DNA from 2 places in the Rahnella contaminans genome. Region 2 is predicted to be linked to the other one. Evidence: riboswitches for the same ligand, from Rfam matches in the RefSeq annotation. Region 2 holds a riboswitch; the other holds the start of a gene.
What was found. Region 2 has a riboswitch for thiamine pyrophosphate ahead of thiC (phosphomethylpyrimidine synthase ThiC). Riboswitches for the same ligand answer to the same signal wherever they lie in the genome.
Positions count from the first base shown of each region.

Region 1: another riboswitch for thiamine pyrophosphate. It lies ahead of thiM (hydroxyethylthiazole kinase); the one in region 2 lies ahead of thiC (phosphomethylpyrimidine synthase ThiC).

Region 1 is NZ_JAADJS010000001.1:1,856,163-1,868,419, forward strand. It holds gene GW579_RS08230 (MFS transporter) at 1-966, shown strand, start outside; gene GW579_RS08235 (MFS transporter) at 1,049-2,392, shown strand; gene GW579_RS08240 (glycoside hydrolase family 127 protein) at 2,446-4,422, opposite strand; gene GW579_RS08245 (MFS transporter) at 4,449-5,858, opposite strand; gene GW579_RS08250 (helix-turn-helix domain-containing protein) at 6,130-6,957, shown strand; gene GW579_RS08255 (GntR family transcriptional regulator) at 7,048-7,734, shown strand; gene GW579_RS23885 (hypothetical protein) at 7,797-7,922, opposite strand; gene GW579_RS08260 (hypothetical protein) at 8,135-8,983, shown strand; gene thiD (bifunctional hydroxymethylpyrimidine kinase/phosphomethylpyrimidine kinase) at 8,990-9,790, opposite strand; gene thiM (hydroxyethylthiazole kinase) at 9,787-10,596, opposite strand; TPP riboswitch at 10,631-10,732, opposite strand; gene GW579_RS08275 (glycosyltransferase family 2 protein) at 11,022-12,017, shown strand; gene GW579_RS08280 (class I SAM-dependent methyltransferase) at 12,039-12,257, shown strand, end outside.
Region 2 is NZ_JAADJS010000011.1:2,724-14,980, reverse strand. It holds gene rpoC (DNA-directed RNA polymerase subunit beta') at 1-304, shown strand, start outside; gene thiH (2-iminoacetate synthase ThiH) at 536-1,714, opposite strand; gene GW579_RS23620 (thiazole synthase) at 1,711-2,490, opposite strand; gene thiS (sulfur carrier protein ThiS) at 2,494-2,694, opposite strand; gene GW579_RS23610 (HesA/MoeB/ThiF family protein) at 2,691-3,440, opposite strand; gene thiE (thiamine phosphate synthase) at 3,433-4,086, opposite strand; gene thiC (phosphomethylpyrimidine synthase ThiC) at 4,083-6,035, opposite strand; TPP riboswitch at 6,181-6,307, opposite strand; gene rsd (sigma D regulator) at 6,388-6,897, opposite strand; gene nudC (NAD(+) diphosphatase) at 6,996-7,781, shown strand; gene hemE (uroporphyrinogen decarboxylase) at 7,853-8,917, shown strand; gene nfi (deoxyribonuclease V) at 8,927-9,607, shown strand; gene GW579_RS23575 (YjaG family protein) at 9,678-10,268, shown strand; gene hupA (nucleoid-associated protein HU-alpha) at 10,459-10,731, shown strand; gene GW579_RS23565 (DUF1481 domain-containing protein) at 10,795-11,436, shown strand; gene purD (phosphoribosylamine--glycine ligase) at 11,523-12,257, opposite strand, start outside.

The DNA.
Region 1 (12,257 bases), on a different contig from region 2:
GCCGAAGGCCCGATCTGCGCTTCCGCCAATAAGATGATTAACGGCTGGTTCCCGAAGAAAAAAGCCGCCACCGCGGTAGGGCTTCTCAGCGCCGGTTCGCCTCTGGGCGGCGCCGTTGCCGGGCCGATCGTCGGCTATCTTGCGCTGTCTTTTGGCTGGCGTCCGGCCTTTATGGTGATTGCCGCCATCGGGATTGTGTGGATGGCAATCTGGTTCTTTACCGTGGCGGATAATCCGCTGAAAAGTAAACGCGTCTCGCCGGAAGAATTACGTTTAGTCGATGAGATGAAGAATGAAAATATCAGCGAAGAAGACGATCTGGCGCACGCCGCGCATGGTCTGGGATATTATTTACGCCAGCCAATTATTCTGGTCACGGCGTTTGCCTTCTTCTGCTACAACTATATTTTGTTCTTCTTCCTCAGCTGGTTCCCGTCTTATCTGGTTCAGGCACACGGCCTGAATATTAAAGAAATGAGCCTGACTACCGTGATCCCGTGGATTGTCGGATTCGTCGGTCTGGCGCTGGGCGGTTATATCTCCGATAAGATTTTCAATATTACCGGCCGCTTACTGCTGTCGCGCAAAATTATTCTGGTCTTCAGCCTGTCTGCCGCCGCTATTTGCGTCGCACTGGCCGGTATCGTCACCAGCGTGGTTCCTGCCGTGGTACTGATGTCTGTTTCTATTTTCTTCCTGTATACCACCGGCGCAATTTACTGGGCGATTATTCAGGACGTCGTGCATAAATCCCGCGTTGGCGGCACGAGCGGCTTTATCCATCTGGTCGGCAGCGTTTCAGGTATCGTCGGGCCGGTCGTAACAGGCTTTATTGTGCAAAACACCGGTCATTTCGACAGCGCCTTTATTCTCGCAGGCGGCGTCGCCGCACTCGGCGCGATTCTGGTGTTCTTTGTGATTAAAGCCCCAAAGCATTCACCAGCCACTAAATTATCCCACGGCTAACGTTCTGAATGAAAATGCCGCGCGTGACTAAAAGGCGCGGCATTTTGCCGACACTGTTGCTGTTTATCCGGAGTATTTCACCATGTCACAGATTTCATCGCAGCCTCTCTCTGAAGCTGCCGAAAAAGAACAGCGTGGATTATTAAGACGCGTCGCAGCCGCTTCCGCTATCGGCACCGCTGCCGAATATTACGACTTTTTTGCCTACGGCACGGCGGCCGTTCTGTTTTTCGGTCAGCTGTTTTTCCCGAGCCACGACCCGCTGATCAGCACGCTGGCCGCTTTCGCCACGTACGCCGTCGGGTTTCTTGCCCGTCCGTTAGGCGGCATTGTTTTTGGCCATATTGGCGACAAAGTCGGACGCAAAAAAGCGCTGGTGATCACTATTCTGATTGTCGGTTTAGGGACTTTCTGCATCGGCCTGCTACCGACTTACGAAAAAATCGGGTTCTGGGCACCGGTTCTGCTGATTTTAATCCGCGTATTGCAGGGGTTTGGCGTGGGCGGAGAACAAGCAGGCGCCGTGCTGATGACTGCCGAATATTCCCCGCCGGGACGCCGGGGCTTTTTTGCCAGCTGGGTACAAATCGGCGCACCGCTGGGCTTTCTTCTGCCGTCGGCCTTATTTGCGCTGCTGACATCGCAGTTATCTGCCGCACAAATGCTTGACTGGGGCTGGCGTATTCCCTTCCTGCTCAGCCTGCTGCTGGTGATCGTCGGGCTGTTCATCCGTCTGCGGATTGATGAATCGCCGGTGTTTACTGAAATTCGTAAAACCAAGGCGGTGGAATCGCGTCCGGTCGTGGAAGTCATCAAATTGTATCCGGGGATCATCGTCAAAGGCGTGTGCGCCAAACTGATCGAAGCCTGCGCATTCGCCATGTTCACGGTCATTGTGCTGGCATTCGGTAAGGCCAATCATCTGAGCGAAAGTATCCTGCTGCAAACCATGATTGTAGCCGTCATTCTGGAGATATTCGCCATCCCGATGATGGGCAAACTCTCCGATCATATTGGCCGTAAGCCGGTGTATATGGCCGGCGCGGTGCTGCTGGCGGTGGGAATCATTCCCTTCTTTCTGGCCCTGAAAATGGACACGTTCTGGATAACACAGATTGCCATGATCCTCGCGCTGACTTTCGGCCACAGCATGTGTTACGCCCCGCAGGCCTCATATTTCCCTGAACTGTTCCCGACGCGGATCCGTTGCAGTGGCATTGCGTTAATCTGGCAGATCGGATCACTCATCGGCAGCGGAATTCTCGGGCTGGTGGCGGTGAAAATCCTGCAAATGACCGGCGGCGATTATCACGGGCTGGCGATATACATGATTGTTCTCGGCGCCATCTCAGTGATCGGCCTTGCCCTGCTGCCGGAAACCGCGCCGGGCAGAAGAAAGAGTGAATACCACAGCTGGAAACAGTAATCCCGCACGGATCACTTCGGGCTGCCCGAAACGGCAGCCCGAAGGATGTCGGGTTACGCCTCATCAACCCAGACGCGCATCTCCCCTTCTCCGCGGTTTGCCCAGGTAAAGTACGGCACGAACGTCATGGTTTGCGGCACCGCCTCTTCAGTGGCCGGGTTGAAACGGTAAAGTGGTTGCTGCTCTGCGTGGTTTGATGTCCTTCGCTTACCCTGCGTTTGTAAAAGCGTTTTACCGGCAAATATTCCGCTGCCCGCAATCAGACGGAACTGCGCATGTTGCGGCAAACAGATGTTATGCAATTCACTGCCGTTGTCGGCCTGCTCGAGGCAGTAAATCAGCGGCCCGCGCTGCACCGCGACTTTCCCGGCGACATGCCGCAACAGCGCATTGCCTTTCACACGCGTGACCGGCATCGGTAACGTCATTTCAATGCGATCCCCTTTTTGCCATTCCTGCGTCAGACGCAAATATCCACGCGAAGTACGGGCGGCGACGTCCAGCGGCTTGCCGTTAAGCGTCACCTGCGGGCTGGCGCACCAGTCGGGTAAACGCAGCGCCAGCGTGGCGTCGAGCGGTTCACCGGTATCGACTTCAATCAGCACATTTTCAGCCCACGGATAGCCGCCGGATTGTTTGAGGCGCAGCGGCTTACCGCCAATCATGGCTTCGACATCGCTGCCGATGTAGAGATTGATGTCCACGCCGTCCGGTCGCTGGGTGTATATATAATGACCGAGAGACGCCAGCAGCCGCGCAATATTGGGCGGGCAACAGGCGCAGCCAAACCAGCGCTGACGGACCGGTTTTACATGGTCATAAATATGGTTGAAGGGAATGCTTTTCGGGTGGACTTCCAGTGGATTGACGTAGAAGAAATGTTTGCCATCGAGCGCCATGCCGGCAAGCACCGTGTTGTAAAGCGCGCGCTCCATGACATCGCCGTAACGGCTGTCGGCGTCGAGCTGCAACATGCGGTTGGCAAACATCATCAGGCCAATCGACGCGCAGGTTTCGGTATACGCCGTATCGTTAGGCAAATCATAATCCGATGAAAACGCTTCGCCGCTGCTTTGCGAACCGATAGAACCGGTGATGTACATCTGCCGCTGCGTCATGTTTTCCCATAAGCGCTGACAGACTTCGCGTTTTTCCTGATCCTGACTCAGCCGCGCCAGATGCGCGACGCCAGCGTATAAATACACAAACCGCACGGCATGCCCGATGGCCGTGGTCTGCAACGCCACCGGCAAATGTGCCTGGCTGTAGGCTTTATCCTTCACCATCCACGCCGGACCGTAGGTATTCCAGTGCGACGTTCTGCCGCGTTTTTCATACTCGATATCGTAGAAATGCGGCTGTACACCGCGCTGTTCGACGAAATAACGCGTGAGTTCGAGATAGCGCGTTTCGCCGGTTTCTTCGTATAAACGCATCAATGCCAGCTCGATTTCCGGGTGACCGGGATAGCCGTGCAGCTGCTTCTCGCCCGGCCCGAAAACGTCACCAATATGGTCGGCAAGCTTACACACGATTTCCAGCAAACGCGTTTTTCCGGTGGCCTGCGCGTAGGCGACGCCTGCTTCAATCAGATGTCCGGCGCAGTAAAGCTCGTGACATTCCGCCAGATTTGTCCAGCGCTGCTGCGGCTCCTTAACCGTGAAATAGGTATTCAGATAACCGTCCGGTTGCTGCACCGCACCGACCAGCTCAATGACGCGGTCAGCGGTTTCTTCAAGCTCCGGATCCGGCGTTTTCGCCAGCAAATAGCCCACGGCTTCCAGCCATTTAGCGACATCGCTGTCCTGAAAAACCATCCCATAAAATTCGCCATCGCTCTGCCCTGCCGCGATACGGAAATTTTCAATGGCGTGGCTCGGCTCCGCATCCGCCACTTCATCGTTCAACGCTTTCCACTGATACGGCACGACCACATCTTTCACCAGACGCTGGTATTCCAGCCAGAACGCATCGGAAATATTCACCTTGTGCAAAGGCACTTCTAAAGAATCAACCGGAGAAAAAGACATACAACCTCCTGAATCGTTATTGTCATTTAAATTTTGGCCGCCAGCTCACGCGACATGCGCGTCAGCAATGTGTTGTTGAGCTTGCAGAAAATCAGAGTGCCCGCCAGCAGCAAATGCATTGCCGCAGGCAGCAGGGTTTCGAGAAGTGTGATACCGCCGAGCGAGGCTGCGGTCTGGTGATCTGCACCGGCCTGATAAGAAACCAGCACGAAGACCAGGCTGATGATCCCGGCGCTGGATGCCCACGCAAGTTTGATGAAGAAAAGGTTGAAGGCGAAGTTCATGCCGGAAGAACGGATGCCGTTTTTCCAGTGGCCGTAGTCGTCGGCAAACGCCATCAGGGAAAAGTGCAGCGGCAGCGTAAAGCCAAGAATGACGCAATGGCCGAAAATGATGCCCAGCCAGAGGGTCTGCCACTGTTCGCCCACTGGCACGAACCACAACAGCAGGGAAAACACCGCCAGCACCAGATTGGTCAGCATGTAGAGACGCACGCTGTCGATGAACTTTGTCAGTTGATTGACGATCACCGCCCCGAGAATCGACGCCAGCGTCACCATACCGAAGAACATCGAGGCGTAACCTGCGCCGCCTTTCAGCACGTACGTGATGAAGTACATATAACCGCCGCCGCGCAGATTGAACACGTTGATCAGCAGGAAAGACATCAGCAATACCAGCAAAAGCTGGTCATTTTTCAGCATTCCGCGAATGTGTTCACGGACGCTGAACTGCCCGAGCAGCGCCAGCGGCAGGCGTTCCCGCACGGCAAAGAAGCACCACAGGAACATCACCACGGCAACCGCACACAGCAAACCTACGCCCTGCTGATAACCCACCGCCGCATTGCCTTTTCCCAGTACCTGCACCAGCCATGGCAATCCGACCGACACCAGAAAACCTGCCACACCGCACAAGACAAAGCGCCAGGACTGACAGGACATCACCTCGCGGTGATCCGTCGTCATGGTGTTGATCAGAGCGCAATACGGCACGTTAATCGCGGTGTAAGAAATGGATAACAGAAAATAGGTGAAAAACGCATAGGCAATTTTGGCGTCACCACTGAAACCCGGCACCGTAAACGTCAGGAAACCGACCACACCGATCGGCAGCGCAATCCACAACTGCCACGGGCGAAAACGGCCCCAGCGGCTTTGCGTCCGGTCGGCCAGAACCCCCATTAACGGATCGGAAATTGCATCAATGACGCGCAGTGAAATAAACAGTGTGCCGACAATAGCAGGCGTCAGCCCGAATACGTCGGTATAGAAAAAGGTGAGAAAACTGCCAATGAGACAGGTAATTATCGTGCCTCCGGCATCACCTAATCCATAGCCAATTTTCTCACTGACCGAAAGTTTGGTGTTTGCAGACACAATGACGTCAGTGCCTCGTACCGGCGATGAGCCGGTATTTATAGAATCGGTTGGCATTGTATTTTCCTCGCTTTTATATCGTTATTTATAAGCTTCAGGAACGTGTTAAATAAGGCTGAAATTGAATATCAGTCGGGCGATAAATAAGGTACGCCTTCAATCTGGCACAGGGCTCTCAAACCAACAAGAGGAGGATAAAGTAGTTAAACGGGACAATTCCGACTCACAGACAGAATCTGTGAAGCAGATCAAACCCTCCAGTCTGCCTGCTGGCAGAGCGCGTCCGCTGTGCTAATGTCAGGCATGACCTGCCCGATGAGTGCCTGAAATGCTTTCATTTCCCGTTAATTATCCGGTTAAAGTTCAGAATGGCGGTTTGTTTATTTCCCGCGGAATGGGGACACATCCGACCCGGCAACTCAGTTCGCACGAGCTGATTTACGTTGTGCGTGGCACACTCTCCCTTCAGGAAGAAAATACCCGTTTTGATTTACATGAAGGAGAAAGTTTACTGTTATTTCCCGGCAGGGAACATAAAGGCGTGACGACGTTTGATCCTGAGTTAAAGTTTTATTGGCTGCACTTTGATATTGTGAAAAATACGACAATAATTAAATCACAGCAAATTAATCCCTCTTTACAGCTGGATATTCCACAACACTGCAAAGTCAGAGACACCGAAACATTGTTAACCCTGTTCAGATTATTTTTATATGAGCAGGAGCGCGGCGGAAATTCGCTGGAGCTGTTTCTGATTTTATTGTTGCAGGAAGTCTCCCGCGCCTGGCCTGAAAATCTGGAACCCGGCGGTCCGGGTGTCGCGCTGGCGTACAAGGCACGTGAGCTGATTACCACCCAGTATCATCTGCCGCTCGGGACCTCTGAGCTGGCAGACCGATTACACTGCAACGCTGATTATCTCGGGCGGGTTTTCCGCCTGACATTTCAGATGACGCTGACGGATGCGTTGCATAAACAACGGGTTGCCGCGGCCGAAAAACTACTGCTGAGTAATACCGGCAATGTTGCGGATGTTGCCCGGCAGACGGGGTTTAACGACGTGGCCTATTTTCGTCGGGTTTTTCGCAAGCTGCTGGGGATTACGCCAGCGGCCTATAAAAAACTCTATTGCCGCGAGCATATTAATTCCCAATAATTTGATAAAACCTTGCGCTAACAATCTCAAAATCCTGAGAAAACTCATGTTAGTATTATCTTCTCCTGATTCTGAAGACAAATTTAGCCCATGACAGACTCCTTTGAATTTCTCAGTAATGTGCCGGTAAATCAGCAGATTTACCGCACCTTGCGTCAGGACATTGTCACCTGTGCCATCGCACCGGGGGCGTTCCTGTCGGAGAAAGAAATTTCCACGCGTTTTAATGTTTCCCGCCAGCCGGTTCGCGAAGCCTTTATCAAACTGGCTGAAGCCGGGCTGGTACAGGTTCTGCCACAGCGCGGCACTTACGTGATGAAAATTTCTTCCAAACGGGTGGCCGACGGCCGTTTTATTCGTGAAGCCGTTGAAACCGCCGTCGTCCGCCGCGCCGCCATGGTCGCGACGGATAAAGATCTCGCGCTGCTGGAGCACAATCTTGAACGGCAGACGCTGGCGGCAAAAAGCCAGCAAACACAGGAATTCCTGTTACTCGACGATGAATTTCACCGCACCATCGCGCAGATTATTGACTGCCGCCTGGCGTGGGAAACCGTCGAGCACATTAAAGCCACGATGGATCGCGTACGGTTTCTGACGCTCAGTAAAGTGTCGCCGCCGGAAAATCTCATCGCGCAGCACTACGCCATTTTTGACGGACTGAAAGCGCACGATCCGGACGCGGCCGAAAAAGCCATCCGCATTCATTTGCAGGAGATGATTTCCACCATCACGCCCATTGCTGAGCAAAACAGCGACTGGTTTGATGCGGAATAGATCTGGCAAAACAGTTTTCCCCGCGTTTTAGCGCAATGCCAGCGGGCGGGGTACAACGCGTTTCAGGGAAGTTTGGTCCAGTCCTTCTGCGGATGGTAGAAGGCTTCCGGCGGACCAAATGCGCCAAGTTTATCGTCATCCAGACTGCTGTAGTTCTCTTCACAATATCTCAAATAGCCAACGCGCATATCCACCAGATCTAGCTCGCGTGGTGTTCACTGAACGGGCTTATCCATAAACTTTTCCTTGTATTCAGACGGTGTAATACGAGACGCCTCGGAAAATTTCGTCATCATGGTTAACGTAATCCGAAAAAGATGCCCGTTTTGCGGCGTAGCCCCAAAATTTGTATGACAACTTGGTGTAAGCTGTAAACCACATTAATATCGTGGATACTTTTATGCCTTCTGCATCCCCCCTGAAAAAAAGCTACTACAGCGCAGATCAGTCGCTGTCCTTATCGCAGCTCGATGTCGAGAAAATCAGCCAGGTCGTGCGCGATCTGGACGTGGCTGAAAGCGAAAAAGAGCACTACGTCACGGGCTGGATGGGTCAGAACAGTGTGGTACTGGTGAGGAATTATCAGGACAAACGCGGGACGTCTAACGGAATTGTCATGTCACGCGGCAACCGCTATAAACTGACCATTCAGGCCATTACCTTCCGCATTCCCAAATTTCTGCTATGGATTACGTTTCGCCGCAAGCCACGTACCATGACCGTAATTGCTTACAACAAGCTGGGTGAACAGGCTACCGGTCTGCAACAGTTTATGCATATTCAGGAACCTGAGCTGAAAGAGCAGCTGGAAAGCGACTGGCGTGAGCTGAATGATTATCTCGGCATGGCTTGCTGGCAGATGGAGAATAACCAGCCACTGTGGCGCAAGCTGCGTGAAGAAATCACGCCACAGTCGCTGCTGATGCAGGCAGAATCCGCGTGGTTCAGCGGCAAGAAGCTGCAAAAAGACGGTGAATGCGAAGGATTGTGGCTGCACGAACAGTTTATCGGGCGTCGTACCGGTGAGCACGCGGCGCTGTTGCTGTCGTGGAAAGATGAGGAAAATCAGGATATTGCCAGCTACCGGTTTGAGCGTGTTTCGGCCACGAAGATCCGTATAATGCTGCGACCGCGCAAAGAAGCGAAATTCTACCCGCTAAACCCGTTTGACGCCGTGCATCTGCAACAGGCGCTGACGATGTATCACCAGGCAGAAGAGGCGCTGAGCGAAACCCAGCGCCGCGCCTGAGCGGTTTTACCACCAGCGGTGGAAATGATGCACAGGCCCGATGCCGTGGCCGACTTCCAGTGAGTCGGCCTGCATCAGTGCCTGCTGGAGATATTCTTTTGCTTCGCGTACGGTATCGGCCCAGTTGTTATGCCGCGGTCGCAGTGCCGCCAGCGCGGCCGATAATGTACACCCCGTTCCGTGCGTGTGCCGGGTATTCACGCGCGGTGCGGTAAACCGCTCGCGTGAACCGGTCATAAACAACCAGTCCGGGCTTTCTTCATCACTCAGATGACCGCCTTTCATCAGCACCGCTTCACATCCCATCGCCAGTAACGCTTCGCCCTGTTCACGCATTTCTGCTTCAGTCAGCGCCACCGGGCATTCCAGTAACGCAGCGGCTTCCGGCAGGTTGGGGGTAATAATTGAAACCTGCGGAATCAGCAAACGGCGCACGGCATCAACGGCCTCCGGCAACAGCAGCGGATCGCCACTTTTTGCCAGCATGACGGTATCAAGCACCACAAAAGGCGGCTGATAATACTTAAGCCTTTCAGCGACCGCTTCAACAATCTGGCTGTTCGCCAGCATGCCGATTTTAGTGCTGTCGATTCGCACGTCGCTGAGTACGGAATCGAGCTGCGCGGCCACGAAATCCGGCTCAATGTTGTAAACAGACTGCACGCCACGGGTATTTTGCGCCACCAGCGCCGTGATAACGCTCGTGCCATACGCGCCGAGCGCCGAGAAGGTTTTGAGATCTGCCTGGATCCCCGCGCCGCCGCTCGGGTCAGTACCTGCTATGGTCAGGGCATTGACTCTTTTCATCCGATTTTTTCCCCGTTCAGCCACTCTTCGCGCATCAAATACAGGTTATCGAGAAACTCTGGCGTGAAGCTGCCCGGCCCTTTCACCACTGCGCAGGCACGCTCACCGGCACAAGACATGACGCGACATGCCGCGGCAACGTTATCCAGACGTTTGCCGGGCAATGCGGCAAACGCCGCAACAACCGCTGATAACGAACAGCCGGTGCCGACGATGCGGGTCATCATCAGATGTCCGCCGGGAACAGACCAGCTGCGTTCGCCGTCGGTGACGTAATCAGTTTCACCGGTGACAGCCACCACCGCGCCGGTTTCCAGCGCCAGTTGCTGTGCAGCCGGTAAGGCAGACAGCGAATCATCGCCGCTGTCTACGCCACGCCCGGACGCACTCAGGCCGCTAAGCGCACGGATTTCAGAGGCGTTTCCGCGGATGGCGGCGGGTGTAAGTTTGATGAGTTCAAGGCAAAACTCCGTGCGCCAGCTCAGGCCGCCGACGGCAACCGGATCCAGCGCCCAGGGTTTTCCGGCCTGATTTGCTGCGTGAATCGCTGCCAGCATCGCCTCAGCATGAGGACGGGTCAGCGTGCCGACATTCACCAGTAAGGCATCGGCCACCGCGCTGAACTGCGCGGCTTCGGCCGGGTCAGTCACCATTGCCGGTGAGGCACCGAGCGCCAGCAGAACATTGGCCGTAAAGGATTGCACCACATCGTTGGTCAGACAGTGAACCAGCGGCGCGGAGGCACGAAGTTGTCGTAAAGAAGCGGCGGATGTTGCGCCGGGAAACACGGAAGGTCGGGTATTCATAGTTCTCCCCACCGGCGCTAAAGAAGGCGGTATCGGGAGAGATACCTGACTTCCCTACGCTGGCATTATCCAGATCAGGTGGTACGGGTAAAATCTCAGCCGTTCTTTTGCAAGAGCGGCACCCCGAGTCAAGGAAGCATTATTGGTGGCGACGGGCAGAAGATCAATCATCAATTGATACAAAAATCACTGACATCTAAGTCCAGCCTATTCCACCATGGTTGATTTAACGCAGTGAATACAGTCATGACTATACCCTCCTTCTTTAAGAGGTATTTTTTAGATAAATATGATTCTTCTGCTAATCTGTAACTGGCATAAGCTGATTTCACATATGTCCTGTAAAATATAAGTTTTATGAATTATTAAATTAATTGCATTCATTTTATTGATATTCTGAATCCGAAATAGCAGAGGAATGTGGTTTGAAATTAATCATACAAATACCTTGTTTTAACGAAAGTGAGACTTTAGCTATTGCGCTAAATTCGCTACCAAGGCATGTGGAGGGTTTTGATTGCGTGGAATGGCTCATCATTGATGATGGTAGCCTGGATAACACCGCTGAAGTGGCCAAAAATAATGGTGTGGATCACATCATCAAGCATAAAACAAACAAGGGCTTGGCTTACGCCTTCATGACAGGCATTGATGCTTGTTTGAAACTCGGTGCTGACGTCATCGTCAACACCGATGCAGATAACCAATATAATGCTGATGATATTCCCAAATTAGTTGCCCCCATATTGGCTTCTCAGGCAGAATTTGTCATTGGGGAAAGGCCAATTCAAGCTATTGAGCATTTTTCTCCACTAAAAAAATTACTTCAAAAAATGGGAAGTTGGGTCGTGCGAACGGCCAGTAAAACAGACATTCCAGATGCGCCAAGCGGTTTTCGTGCAATAAATCGCGAAACGGCTCAAAAACTCATAGTCTTTAGTGATTATACTTACACACTGGAAACCATTATCCAGGCCGGGCAGAAAAATATATCTATAACATCTGTTCCTATCAGGGTAAATGAAGATTTACGCCCCTCGCGACTGGTTAAGAGTACATTCTCATATATCAAAAGAAGTGTAATTACAATTGTAAGGATATTTGTTATCTATCGTCCGTTCAGATTTTTTGGGACAATTGGCCTGACACTTTTCATCATTGGATTCTTGATCGGAGTGCGTTTCTTAATAAAATACCTTACGGGAGATGGTTCAGGAAATATACAATCTTTAATTTTAGCCTCCATATTATTAGGCATGGGATTTCAGACATTACTGATTGCATTCGTTGCAGATTTACTTTCAGCGAACAGGAAACTGCTAGAAGATTTACGATTTAAAACTGCACAGTCGTATAATAGAGATTCTCAATGCTTGAGCACTAAAAATCCTCATTTTGAAAAAGAAATCCATAAAAAATAGAATATTATTGAAATAGGAAAAATGATGACCATAAAAATCGCTGGTGGAAAAACCGAAAATGGTATTGTTGTTGGCAATAATTATGATAAATATGCATCTAAAAATCCAATAGTACGTAGGATGATGAAAGGTTTCGAGAATTCTCTTTCAGGGTTTGTCGCAACTGTTTCTCCTAAAACGATCCATGAAGTAGGATGTGGTGAAGGGTATTGGGTACTAAAATGGAATAAAGAAGGGATT
Region 2 (12,257 bases):
GCTCGGTATCACCAAGGCATCCCTGGCGACCGAGTCCTTCATCTCTGCTGCATCGTTCCAGGAAACCACGCGCGTTCTTACCGAAGCGGCTGTTGCCGGTAAACGTGATGAACTGCGTGGCCTGAAAGAGAACGTTATCGTTGGCCGTCTGATCCCAGCCGGTACCGGTTACGCTTATCACCAGGATCGTGCACGCCGTAAAGCTCAGGGCGAAGTGCCAGTTGTACCGCAAGTCAGCGCGGACGAAGCAACGGCTAACCTGGCTGAACTGCTGAACGCAGGTTTCGGTAACAGCGACGATTAATCGTCTTCTGTCGAAACGCATAAAACCGCTCTTTCGGGAGCGGTTTTTTTTTGCCTGAAATAGGGGAGTTGATAATGCCAGGAAAGAGGAGCCGGAACAGGAAACTGGACGATAACCCGTTCCGGCTGGTTGGAAGCAGCACCGGGATGAATGGCGCTGGCCGGTTGCGATGATGCAGCGACAGCGGCACGGTAACCTGCCCGGCGTGCTGGCGCGAGAGGCAAAATCGCTTTATGGAATACGCATTCCTGAGAGATTATCGCGTTGCTGTCTGGCGACATTTTCCTGCGGCGTACGCCCCAAAAAACTGTCCCAGTCTTTCCACACGGGCTGCAATCCTGCTTGCGTTAATGCCGCAGCCACCCGCTGAGGTGAGCGGTTATCATGTGGCGCAAATTGTTCCAGTTCCGGATGATCGTCTGCGTAACCGCCCGGTTGAGTTTTGGATCCGGCGCTGACCGTGTTGATCGCCAGAGGAATGACATGATCGCGGAAATACGGTGACTCGCGTGTCGACAGGGAAAGCTCGACATCCGGCGACAACATCCGGAAAGCGCAAATCAGCTGCACCAGCTGGTTTTCCTCCAGCAACGAAGCCGGTTCGATTCCGCCTGTGCACGGGCGCAATCTCGGGAACGCCACCGAATAGCGGCTTTGCCAGTAAGTTTGTTGTAGATAAAGCAAATGCTCGGCCACCATATAACTGTCAGTTCGCCAGTTTCCGGAAAGCCCGAACAACGCGCCGAGTCCGATCTTATCGATTCCCGCGCGCCCCAGCCGGTCAGGGGTTTCCAGCCGCCAGAAGAAATCTTGTTTTTGCCCGCGCAGATGATGCAGCGCATAGGTCGGTGCGTGATAGGTTTCCTGATAAACCAGAACACCGTCCAGCCCCAGCGTTTTTAACTCGGCGTATTCTTCCTGAGGTAGCGGCTGCACTTCAATCATCAGTGAATCAAAATGACTGCGGATAGCCGGGAAATGTCGGCGGAAATAATCCATACCAACTTTCCCTTTATGCTCGCCCGTAACCAGCAACAGGTGTTTGAATCCCAGCGCGTTCAGCGCCTCACATTCAGCGATGATTTCCTCTTCATCCAGCGTCTTACGTTTGATTTTATTACTCATCGAGAAGCCGCAGTACGTGCACTCGTTGGCGCAAAGGTTGGAGAGATAAAGGGGGGCGAAGAAATTCACGGTATTGCCGAAACGCTGGCGCGTGAGCTGTTGCGCGCGCTGCGCCATTTCTTCAAGATACGGTAACGCGGCCGGAGAAATCAGTGCCATAAAACCATCACGGTCGATTTTGTTCCTGCTCAGCGCCCGCTCAACATCACTGGACGTTTTGCTGTTAATTCGCAGGGAAATATCGTCCCAGTCGAGCGTTGACCAGACATCGGTAAAGTTGCTCATAAGCTTGCCTGCGGGGAAGTCAGAAAACCGGTCAGCGGGCTGGATGCGCTGGCGTACCGTTGCCGTCCGCCTAATCCGCTTTGACGGGCAAGCACGCCCGCTTCAACGGCCAGCCGGAAAGCTGTCGCCATGGAAACCGGATCACGCGCAACGGCAATTGCCGTATTCACCAGCACGGCGTCCGCACCCATTTCCAGCGCCTCAGTGGCCTGACTGGGTGCGCCGATCCCGGCATCAACCACAACGGGCACGCGCGCCTGTTCGATAATAATTTGCAGAAACTCACGGGTTTGCAGCCCCTGATTAGAGCCTATCGGTGCGCCGAGCGGCATCACTGCCGCGCATCCGGCTTCTTCAAGACGCTTGCACAGCACCGGATCAGCACTGCAATAAGGCAAAACGACAAACCCCTGTTTCACTAGTATCTCTGCGGCTTTCAGGGTTTCGATGGCATCGGGCAGCAGGTATTTCATGTCCGGATGGATTTCCAGTTTGACCCAGTTTGTGCCCAGTGCTTCGCGGGCCAGCTGAGCGGCAAACACCGCTTCTTCTGCCGTTTTTGCCCCTGACGTATTGGGCAACAGGCGCACGCCAAGTTGCTGCAAAGGCGAAAGAATATCATCGCCGCCACGCCGCAGATCGACGCGTTTCATCGCCATCGTCACCAGCTCAGAGCCGGATGCTTCCAGTGCCAGTTGCATCAGCGCCGGACTGGCGAATTTTCCGGTTCCGGTAAAAAGGTGTGAGGTAAACGTAGCATCAGCAATTTTTAACATGTTTCATCCTCCGGCTATCGCCTGAAAGAGCAAAATCTCATCACCGTCTGCCAGCCAGTGTGCAGGCCAGTTATCGCGGGGGATAATGACCTGATTTACCGCCAGCGCTCTGCCCGCAGTGTTTAACGCCAGCTCATCGAGCAGAGCTAACAGCGGGAGCGGCTGACTGAACTGATGAGATTCATCATTGACCAGAATATTCACGCATAGCCTCCGCAGACGGTACAGGCAGATGATCGCGTGAGTTGCAGTGAACGCCAGTTCTGTGTTTTTCCGTCGAACAGCCGGAGTTTGCCGCTCAGTGTGCAAGGCAGCCCAGCCAGGATTTTCAGTGCTTCGAGCGCCTGTAATGTCCCGATGGTGCCCACTACCGGCCCGAGTACGCCGGATGTCCGGCAGTTACGTTGCACGGTTTCCTGATCCGGATACAAACAGGCATAACAACCGTGAGCGTAGGGTGCTTCAATCACCAGAAGCTGTCCGCTGAATCCGACGGCGCTGCCGCTGATTAGCGTTTTGCCTGCATCCACGCAGGCTTTATTGACGGCATGACGGGTCTCCATGTTGTCGCTGCAATCCAGAACGATATCGGCATTGGCCACCGCTTGTGTCAGCGCTTCACCCAACAGGCGTTCCGTAATGGCCACGGCTTCGCAAAGCGGATTCAGGCGCAACAGCTCACGCTTTGCCAAAGTGGCTTTGGGCTGATCGAGATCGGCTGTGCGGTAAAGGATTTGCCGCTGAAGATTGGTGATATGCAGCCGGTCGTCATCGGCCAGAAAAAGCGTGCCGACGCCCGCCGCCGCCAGATACAGGGCGGCAGGAGAACCGAGTCCGCCAAGTCCGACGATCAGCACCTTTGCCGCCTGTAACTTTTCTTGCGCCTGCGGGCCGAATTCCTCCAGCATCAGCTGACGGCTGTAACGCATAAAAGCCGCATCGTTAAGCATCTTCCGGCACCTTGCTGGCACACAAGGCCAGCAGTTCGGCGGTGGCTGCACGCCAGTCCGTGGCCTGCGTAATGGCGCTGACGACCGCAATGCTGCCGACGCCGCAGTCCAGAACCGACGGCGCGCGGTCAATGCTGATCCCGCCGATGGCCACTGTCGGAAAGCGGCCATCGAGTTGCTTAATGTGTCGGGTGAGTTCTTCCAGACCCTGTGGCGCCGACGGCATATCTTTGGTCTGCGTCGGGAAGATATGGCCCAGAGCGATGTATGAAGGATTCACGGAAACGGCGCGCGTCATTTCAGCCTCGTCATGCGTGGAAACGCCCAGTCGCAGACCGGCCTGACGAATTGCCGCAAGATCGGCTGTATCGAGATCTTCCTGGCCCAGATGTACGCCGTATGCATGATGCTTTACCGCCAGACGCCAGTAATCGTTTATGAACAGCCGCGCCTGATATTTTTTTCCCAGCGCGATGGCCTCGATAATTGCCGGTTCGACGTCTTCATCGGGTAAATCTTTCACCCGCAACTGAAGCGTTTTCACGCCTGCATCGAGCAGACGGGCGATCCATTCCACCGTATCGACAACCGGATATAAACCAAGGTGAAAAGGAACGGCGGGGAAGGGCTGAGCTGACTGATTCATTTGTTGATCTCCGTGGCAGGATGATAAAGCTCGCCGCCGCGTGAACGGAATTCAGCTGACATTTGTGCCATGCCGGATTCAACGAGTTCGATGGGCCGGGCTTTAGCTTCCAGCGCGGCGGCGTAATCGCGAACTTCCTGAGTGATTTTCATTGAGCAGAATTTCGGGCCGCACATCGAACAGAAGTGGGCGACTTTGCCGGATTCCTGCGGTAACGTTTCATCGTGGTAGGCGCGGGCAGTGGCCGGGTCCAGAGCCAGATTAAACTGATCTTCCCAGCGGAATTCGAAACGGGCTTTGGACATGGCGTTGTCGCGGATTTGCGCACCCGGATGGCCTTTGGCTAAATCGGCGGCATGTGCTGCAATTTTGTAGGTAATCAGACCCTGCTTAACGTCTTCTTTATTCGGCAGGCCGAGATGCTCTTTCGGTGTGACGTAACACAGCATGGCACAACCGAACCAGCCAATCATCGCAGCGCCAATACCGGACGTGAAGTGGTCATAACCGGGCGCAATGTCGGTCGTCAGCGGCCCGAGCGTATAGAACGGCGCTTCGTGGCAATGCTCGAGTTCTTCCGTCATATTGCGGCGGATCATCTGCATCGGCACATGCCCCGGCCCTTCGATCATCACCTGCACGTCATATTCCCAGGCGATTTTTGTCAGCTCGCCCAGCGTGTGCAATTCTGCAAACTGCGCTTCGTCGTTGGCGTCCTGAATCGAGCCGGGACGCAGACCGTCACCGAGAGAAAGCGAGACATCGTAAGCGGCGCAGATTTCGCAAATCTCCCGGAAATTTTCATACAGGAAGCTTTCGCGATGATGTGACAGACACCATTTCGCCATGATTGAGCCACCGCGCGAAACAATACCGGTCAGACGTTTGGCGGTCATCGGCACATAACGCAGCAACACGCCAGCGTGAATGGTGAAGTAATCCACACCTTGTTCCGCCTGCTCCAGCAGGGTGTCGCGGAACATTTCCCAGTTAAGGTCTTCGGCCACACCATTCACTTTTTCCAGCGCCTGATAAATCGGCACCGTACCGATCGGCACCGGGCTGTTACGCAGGATACATTCACGGGTTTCATGGATATAGCGGCCGGTGGAGAGATCCATCACCGTGTCCGCGCCCCAGCGCGTCGACCACACCAGTTTTTCAACTTCTTCTTCGATGGATGACGTCACCGCCGAGTTGCCGATATTGGCGTTCACCTTCACCAGAAAATTGCGGCCAATGATCATCGGCTCGGATTCCGGGTGATTGATGTTGGCGGGGATAATCGCGCGACCGGCGGCCACTTCCTGGCGAACAAATTCGGCGGTGATATTCGCGGGCAGGTGCGCCCCGAAGCTTTCACCGGGATGTTGCTGGCGCAGGACTTCTCCGCGGATCCGCTCACGCCCCATGTTTTCGCGAATAGCGATGAATTCCATCTCAGGGGTAATCATGCCCCGTCGCGCATAATGCAGCTGTGTGACATTTTTACCGGCAATGGCTTTTCGCGGGCGCGGAAGATGTTCGAAGCGTAAATGATCCAGCCCTTCGTCGGCCAGGCGCTGCTGAGTAAAACCGGAGCTGACTTGCGGAAGTTCTTCGGTATCGGCGCGTCCGGTTATCCAGCGGGCACGCAATTTTTCAAGACCGGTATGCACGTCGATGGTCGCAGACGGGTCGCCATACGGTCCGGCGGTGTCATAAACCGGAATCGCTTCGTTTTCTTCAAACTGCGGGTTGTCTTTTCCGCCGCCGACCAGCGTCGGGCTGAGCTGGATTTCACGCATAGGGACACGAATACCGGCGTTGTCGCCCTGAAGATAGATACGTCGGGAATTGGGAAAGGCTTCGCCCTGCAAGCTGTCGATAAATGACTGTGCCTGTGCGCGTTGTTCACGGCGGTTAGCGGGCTTTTTTTCGGATGTAACGGGTTTCTGGGTACTCGACATAGCAAATTCCTTGTGTTGTTTTCACGCCAAAAAGCGTGACAGAACGTAATGGAAAATTGCTTGTCTGGAGGTTTACGGCAGGAGTAAAAATGGGCGGTTGAACGCTGGCGGCCGTTTGCAGGCTGATGCCAAATCGCGCTAAACGCATAACATTACTCTTGTTCCCTTCGCGGGTACTAACCCGATCAGGTTCCGCGGATCCCGAATTAACGGTCTCAGCCTGGCATCATCTCCGCGAGGAAATTTTGCACGAGGCACTCCGACAAGAAGCCTCAATATAGGAGGCCGTTGTAAAAACTACAACCCTGAGCAGGGTTTTTATTGTGGCAACGTGTTGTGCAGAAGTAACACGTTACGCGGGTCTGGCAAGATGCTCTTCGTTTGCAGAAGGCAATTCTTTGCGACTTTCCGGATCAAAGGCCAGAATGATCAGTTGATCCTCAAGCTGAAAACGCGCATCCAATGCTTCACCCACATCGGATAATGCATAATGAAATGCGAAAGCATTGTCATCATCAATATCATTTTCGGTGTAACTGTCATGGAAAGCCATGATAGCTTCAGTATTGAGCTCGAGTGCAGGGTATATTTTCGCAGCCTGTAATTTTATCTCTGCACCTTCCACTTCATCGATGACCCGTTGATAAAGATGGAAATGACCGGCAGAAAGGTAATCCACCAGGTTATGGCAAAAGTTGTCCAGCGCTTTTTCATTCAGCGGTGTATGTTTTTCTTTATTGGGTTTCAGGCCGACCAGTGTGCAGTAAGACACCAGCAATTCTTTACGCGCGTGCAGCCATTGATCCACTAACTCATTACTGCCACCAACGCGTTGGGTCAGTCTTTCCAGACGATTTAGCATGGTTGACTCCGTGAGCGAGAAAAAAGTAACCAAAGGTTACTAATATGTAAATATCAACCCCAGATTGTCAGTCTCGTCGAGGTTATGCAACAACAATTATGGAATTACAGATCACAGAAGAACATACCGGCTGGTGGGTAATCAGCTATGAGGGCAAGCTGTGGCTGCCCGAAGGTGAACTGCCGAATGGCAGCGCTGCGCAATTTTCTCTGACGGGCAAAATCGCGCGTCAGATTGGTGAATGGCAGGGCGAACCGGTGTGGATGGTACGTCAGGCGATGCACAATCACATGGTATCTGCACGGCAGATGCTCGATCAGGATCGCGGGCTATTCCAGCTGGTCGGGCGCGGCGTGCAGCTGTCGGAATTTTACCGTTCGCACAAGTTCTGCGGCTATTGCGGCCACGAGATGCACGTCAGTAAAACCGAATGGGCCGCGCTGTGCGGGCATTGCCGTGAACGCTATTACCCTCAAATTGCGCCCTGCATTATTGTCGCCATTCGCCGCGGTGATGAGATTTTGCTGGCGCAGCATGTCCGCCACCGCAATGGCATTCATACGGTTCTGGCTGGCTTCGTGGAAGTCGGGGAAACTCTCGAAGAAACTGTGGCGCGTGAAGTCATGGAAGAGAGCAATATCTGCGTGAAGAATGTCCGTTACGTCAGTTCCCAGCCGTGGCCTTTCCCTAATTCGCTGATGATGGCGTTTATGGCCGACTACGACAGCGGTGACATCGTGCATGATCCGAAAGAGCTGCTCAACGCAGGCTGGTATCGCTTTGATCAACTGCCACAGTTGCCGCCACCGGGGACCATCGCCCGCCGGCTGATTGAAGATACGGTTGCGCTGTGCCGCGCAGAAAGAGATGAAGACGACGTGTAGCAGGAGTGTTGCATGCTAGAATGCCGCCAGATTATTTTCGGGCGGCCCGAATATTGAAGGAAAAAGACAGAATGAATGAGTTGAAAAATGACCGCTACCTGCGCGCCCTGTTACGCCAGCCTGTGGATATCACACCGGTCTGGATGATGCGTCAGGCGGGCCGTTATTTGCCAGAATACAAAGAAACCCGCGCTGTAGCCGGTGATTTTATGTCGCTTTGCAAGAATGCAGAGCTGGCCTGCGAAGTGACCCTCCAGCCACTGCGTCGCTACCCGCTGGACGCCGCGATTCTGTTCTCTGACATCCTGACCATTCCTGATGCCATGGGGCTGGGGTTGTATTTCGAAGCCGGTGAAGGCCCTCGTTTTTCTTCCCCGCTGACCTGCCGTGCCGATGTGGAAAAACTGCCCGTCCCCGATCCTGAAATGGAACTGGGATACGTCATGAATGCGGTTCGTACTATCCGTAAAAACCTCAAAGGTGAAGTGCCGCTTATCGGTTTTTCCGGCAGCCCGTGGACACTGGCGACATATATGGTGGAAGGTGGCAGCAGCAAAGCCTTCACAAAAATCAAAAAGATGATGTATGCCGATCCGCAGACTTTGCACCTTTTGCTCGATAAAGTGGCTGACAGCGTCATTCTCTACCTTAATGCTCAAATCAAAGCGGGCGCTCAGTCTGTCATGATTTTTGACACCTGGGGCGGCGTGCTGACGCCTCGAGATTACCGCGAGTTTTCCCTGAACTACATGCATAAAATTGTCGACGGCCTGATCCGTGAAAACGAAGGGCGCCGTGTGCCGGTGACGTTGTTCACCAAAGGCGGCGGACAATGGCTGGAAGCGATGGCGGCAACCGGTTGTGACGCGCTGGGCCTCGACTGGACAACAGATATTGCCGAAGCCCGTCGTCGCGTGGGCGACAAAGTGGCGATTCAGGGCAACATGGATCCTTCCATGCTCTATGCTTCTCCGGTACGTATTGAACAGGAAGTGGAAACCATTCTGGCCGGTTTTGGTAAAGGCAACGGTCATGTGTTTAACCTGGGCCACGGCATTCACCAGGATGTTCCGCCAGAAAATGCGGGTGCGTTCGTGGAAGCTGTACATAGCCTGTCCCGGCAATATCACGAGTAAATCCGGCGTATGATTGATACCCGCGCATTACGTGAAGAACAACGGATCCTTGCAGATCAAATTGAACTGCGGGATCCGACTGAATTCAGCACACCGGCGTTGATCGCGGGTGTGGATGTCGGTTTCGAACAGGGTGGTGAAGTAACGCGAGCCGCGGTTGCGGTTCTGCGTTATCCCTCGCTTGAGCTGGTGGAATACCAGATAGCCCGCATTCCAACCGTCATGCCTTATATTCCCGGCTTCCTTTCTTTCCGGGAACTACCGGCGCTGTTGCAGGCCTGGAAGCAAATCAATGCGCGGCCCGATCTGGTGCTGGTTGACGGGCAGGGTATTGCGCATCCGCGCCGTCTTGGCGTCGCCAGCCATTTTGGCCTGATGATTGACGTGCCAACAATTGGTGTAGCGAAGAGCCGCTTGTGCGGCAAATTTCTGCCTCTCGGGGAAGACCAACACAGCCAGCAGGCGCTGTATGAAGGCGATGAGCAGATTGGCTGGGTCTGGCGCAGCAAACTGCGCTGTAATCCGCTGTTTATTTCACCGGGCAATCGCATCAGCATGGAATCGTCACTGTACTGGGTTGAACGCTGCATGCGGCAATATCGTTTGCCAGAGCCAACCCGCTGGGCGGATGCTGTGGCATCAAATCGGGCAGCGTTTCAACGCTGGCAACGGTTGAGTGATGATCTTTAGGAATCAAGGAATAGGGATATTGATTTATTTCAGGTAAACTCCCGCGCAGAAAAGTTAACGAGATCAACTCATGTTACGTAATCCAATTCATTTACGTCTGGAAAAGCTGGAAAGCTGGCAACACGTGACGTTTATGGCGAGCTTGTGTGAACGCATGTATCCGAACTATCAGGCTTTTTGCCTGGAAACCGGGTTTGGCGAGGCACAGCTTTACCGCCGTATCCTGGATTTAATCTGGGAAACGCTGGTGGTAAAAGACGCCAAGGTCAATTTTGACTCACAGCTCGAAAAACTGGAGGAAGCCGTGCCTTCTTCCGATGATTACGACATTTATGGTGTTTACCCGGCCATCGATGCGTGTATCGCATTAGGCGAACTGATTCATTCACGTCTGAGCGGCGAAACGTTGTCTCATGCGGTTGCCGTGAGTGAGACATCAATTCGTACTGTTGCGATGTTGGAAATGACTCAGGCCGGTAAAGAAATGACCGATGAAGAGCTGAAAGTCATTCCTGCTGTTGAAGAAGAATGGGACATCCAATGGGAGATTTTTCGCCTGTTGGCTGACTGTGAAGAGCGTGACCTGGAATTAATAAAAGGGTTACGTTCTGACCTGCGTGAAGCCGCTGTCAGTAACATTGGCATAAATTTAGCGCAATAAGGCTAGAAAACGTGATTTAACGCCTGATTTGTCGTGCCTTAAGGCTTCACATCCGCACCCTGTCTGGTCTACATTTGGGGTGCGTAAAAAAAGTGGCTATCGGTGCGTGTATGCAGGAGGGTGCTGTCAATCGGCATATCCGTCGCACTCGATGCTTTGCAAACGATAAACACACTGTAAAGGATAACTTATGAACAAGACTCAACTGATTGATGTAATTGCTGACAAAGCTGATCTTTCCAAAGCACAAGCCAAAGTTGCTCTTGAATCTACTCTGTCTGCTATTACCGAGTCTCTGAAAGAAGGTGATGCTGTACAATTGGTTGGTTTCGGGACTTTCAAGGTAAATCATCGTAACGAGCGTACTGGTCGTAACCCACAGACTGGTAAAGAAATCAAAATCGCAGCTGCAAACGTACCTGCGTTCGTTTCTGGTAAAGCTCTGAAAGACGCTGTTAAGTAATTGCTTGCAGTGAAAAGAATAAGCGGAGGGGCCTGTAAGCCCCTTCAGTTTATCACCCCCAGGCTGGTGGCAGGTTTACTGGTTCTCGGTCTGGTGGGTTGCAGTTCTAAAAACTCCTCTGAATTATTCTTTGCCAGCGGGTATGTTGCCGATCAGGGTATCAACAGGCTCTGGCGCGAAGACAACGCACAAAACGAACCTCAAACTATTCTCAACGTATACAGCCCCTATTTTGGCGGCGATACGGTCATTACCCGGTATGAATTCCAGCAGGGGCAATTACACCTGATTAAAGAAACGCATGCGACGCAAACTGATTTAGGCGTGATGCTGCGTTTTGACGATAGCGGGCACGTCAGCTTTATGCAGCGGCAGCTTCCTGAGCGCAGGGAAAAATTATCGTCAGATGATATCGAGCGCTATAAATATGAAGCGACAAAAATCCTCGATCTGAGTAATGCGCTGCGCGTGGGCAATGTCCGGCTGGTGCAGGCTAACTGGCGACAGGGTTTGATCACCACCTGCGCGGGTGAACAGGTGACGCCGAAACTGACCGTTCGTTCCCAGGTCTGGCTGGCTAAACGGGCCAGTCGGAGCAACGATAATCTCGGCCTTGCCTGGCTGACCGCACCGGAAGGCAACGAATTGCTGCTGGTTGCAAATGAAGATTTCTGTAAGTGGGAACCTAAAGAGTCAGATCTCTGATCCCGCTTGCTAATACGTATAAAGGAAAGGCACGCCGAAGCGTGCCTTTTTTGATCGTCAGGTTCTGATCGTCAGATGAACCGCGATTACTGATTGCGTTCGCGGTCAATGGCGCGATAGCCGATATCCTTGCGGTAAAAGCTGCCTTCCCAATGAATATCTTTCGCTAAATCATAAGCGCGCTGCTGAGCGGCTTCGACGGTTTTACCCAGCGCAGTCACACAGAGTACGCGTCCGCCATTTGTCACCACGCGTTCATCTTGCAAACGAGTTCCGGCCTGGAAGACTTTGCCGTCCGGGACTTCTTCCAGCGGTAAACCGTGGATCACATCACCGGTTTTGTAATCGGCAGGATAACCGCCAGCGGCAATTACAACGCCCAGCGAAGGACGCGGATCCCACTCAGAGGTTTTCTCGCCCAGACGACCTTCCGCACCGGCCAGACAAAGATCGACCAGATCCGAGCGCAGACGCAACATGATTGGCTGAGTTTCCGGATCCCCGAAGCGGCAGTTAAATTCGATCACTTTCGGCTGGCCGTCTGCGGAAATCATCAAACCTGCATACAGGAAGCCGGTGTAAGTATTATTCTCAGCCGCCATGCCGTGCACGGTTGGCCAGATAACCTGATCCATAACGCGCTGATGAATTTCATCCGTCACAACCGGTGCCGGGGAATAAGCGCCCATACCGCCGGTGTTCGGGCCGCTGTCGCCATCGCCAACACGTTTGTGATCCTGACTGGTTGCCATAGGCAGAACGTTCGTGCCGTCAACCATCACGATGAAGCTCGCCTCTTCGCCATTCAGGAATTCTTCGAT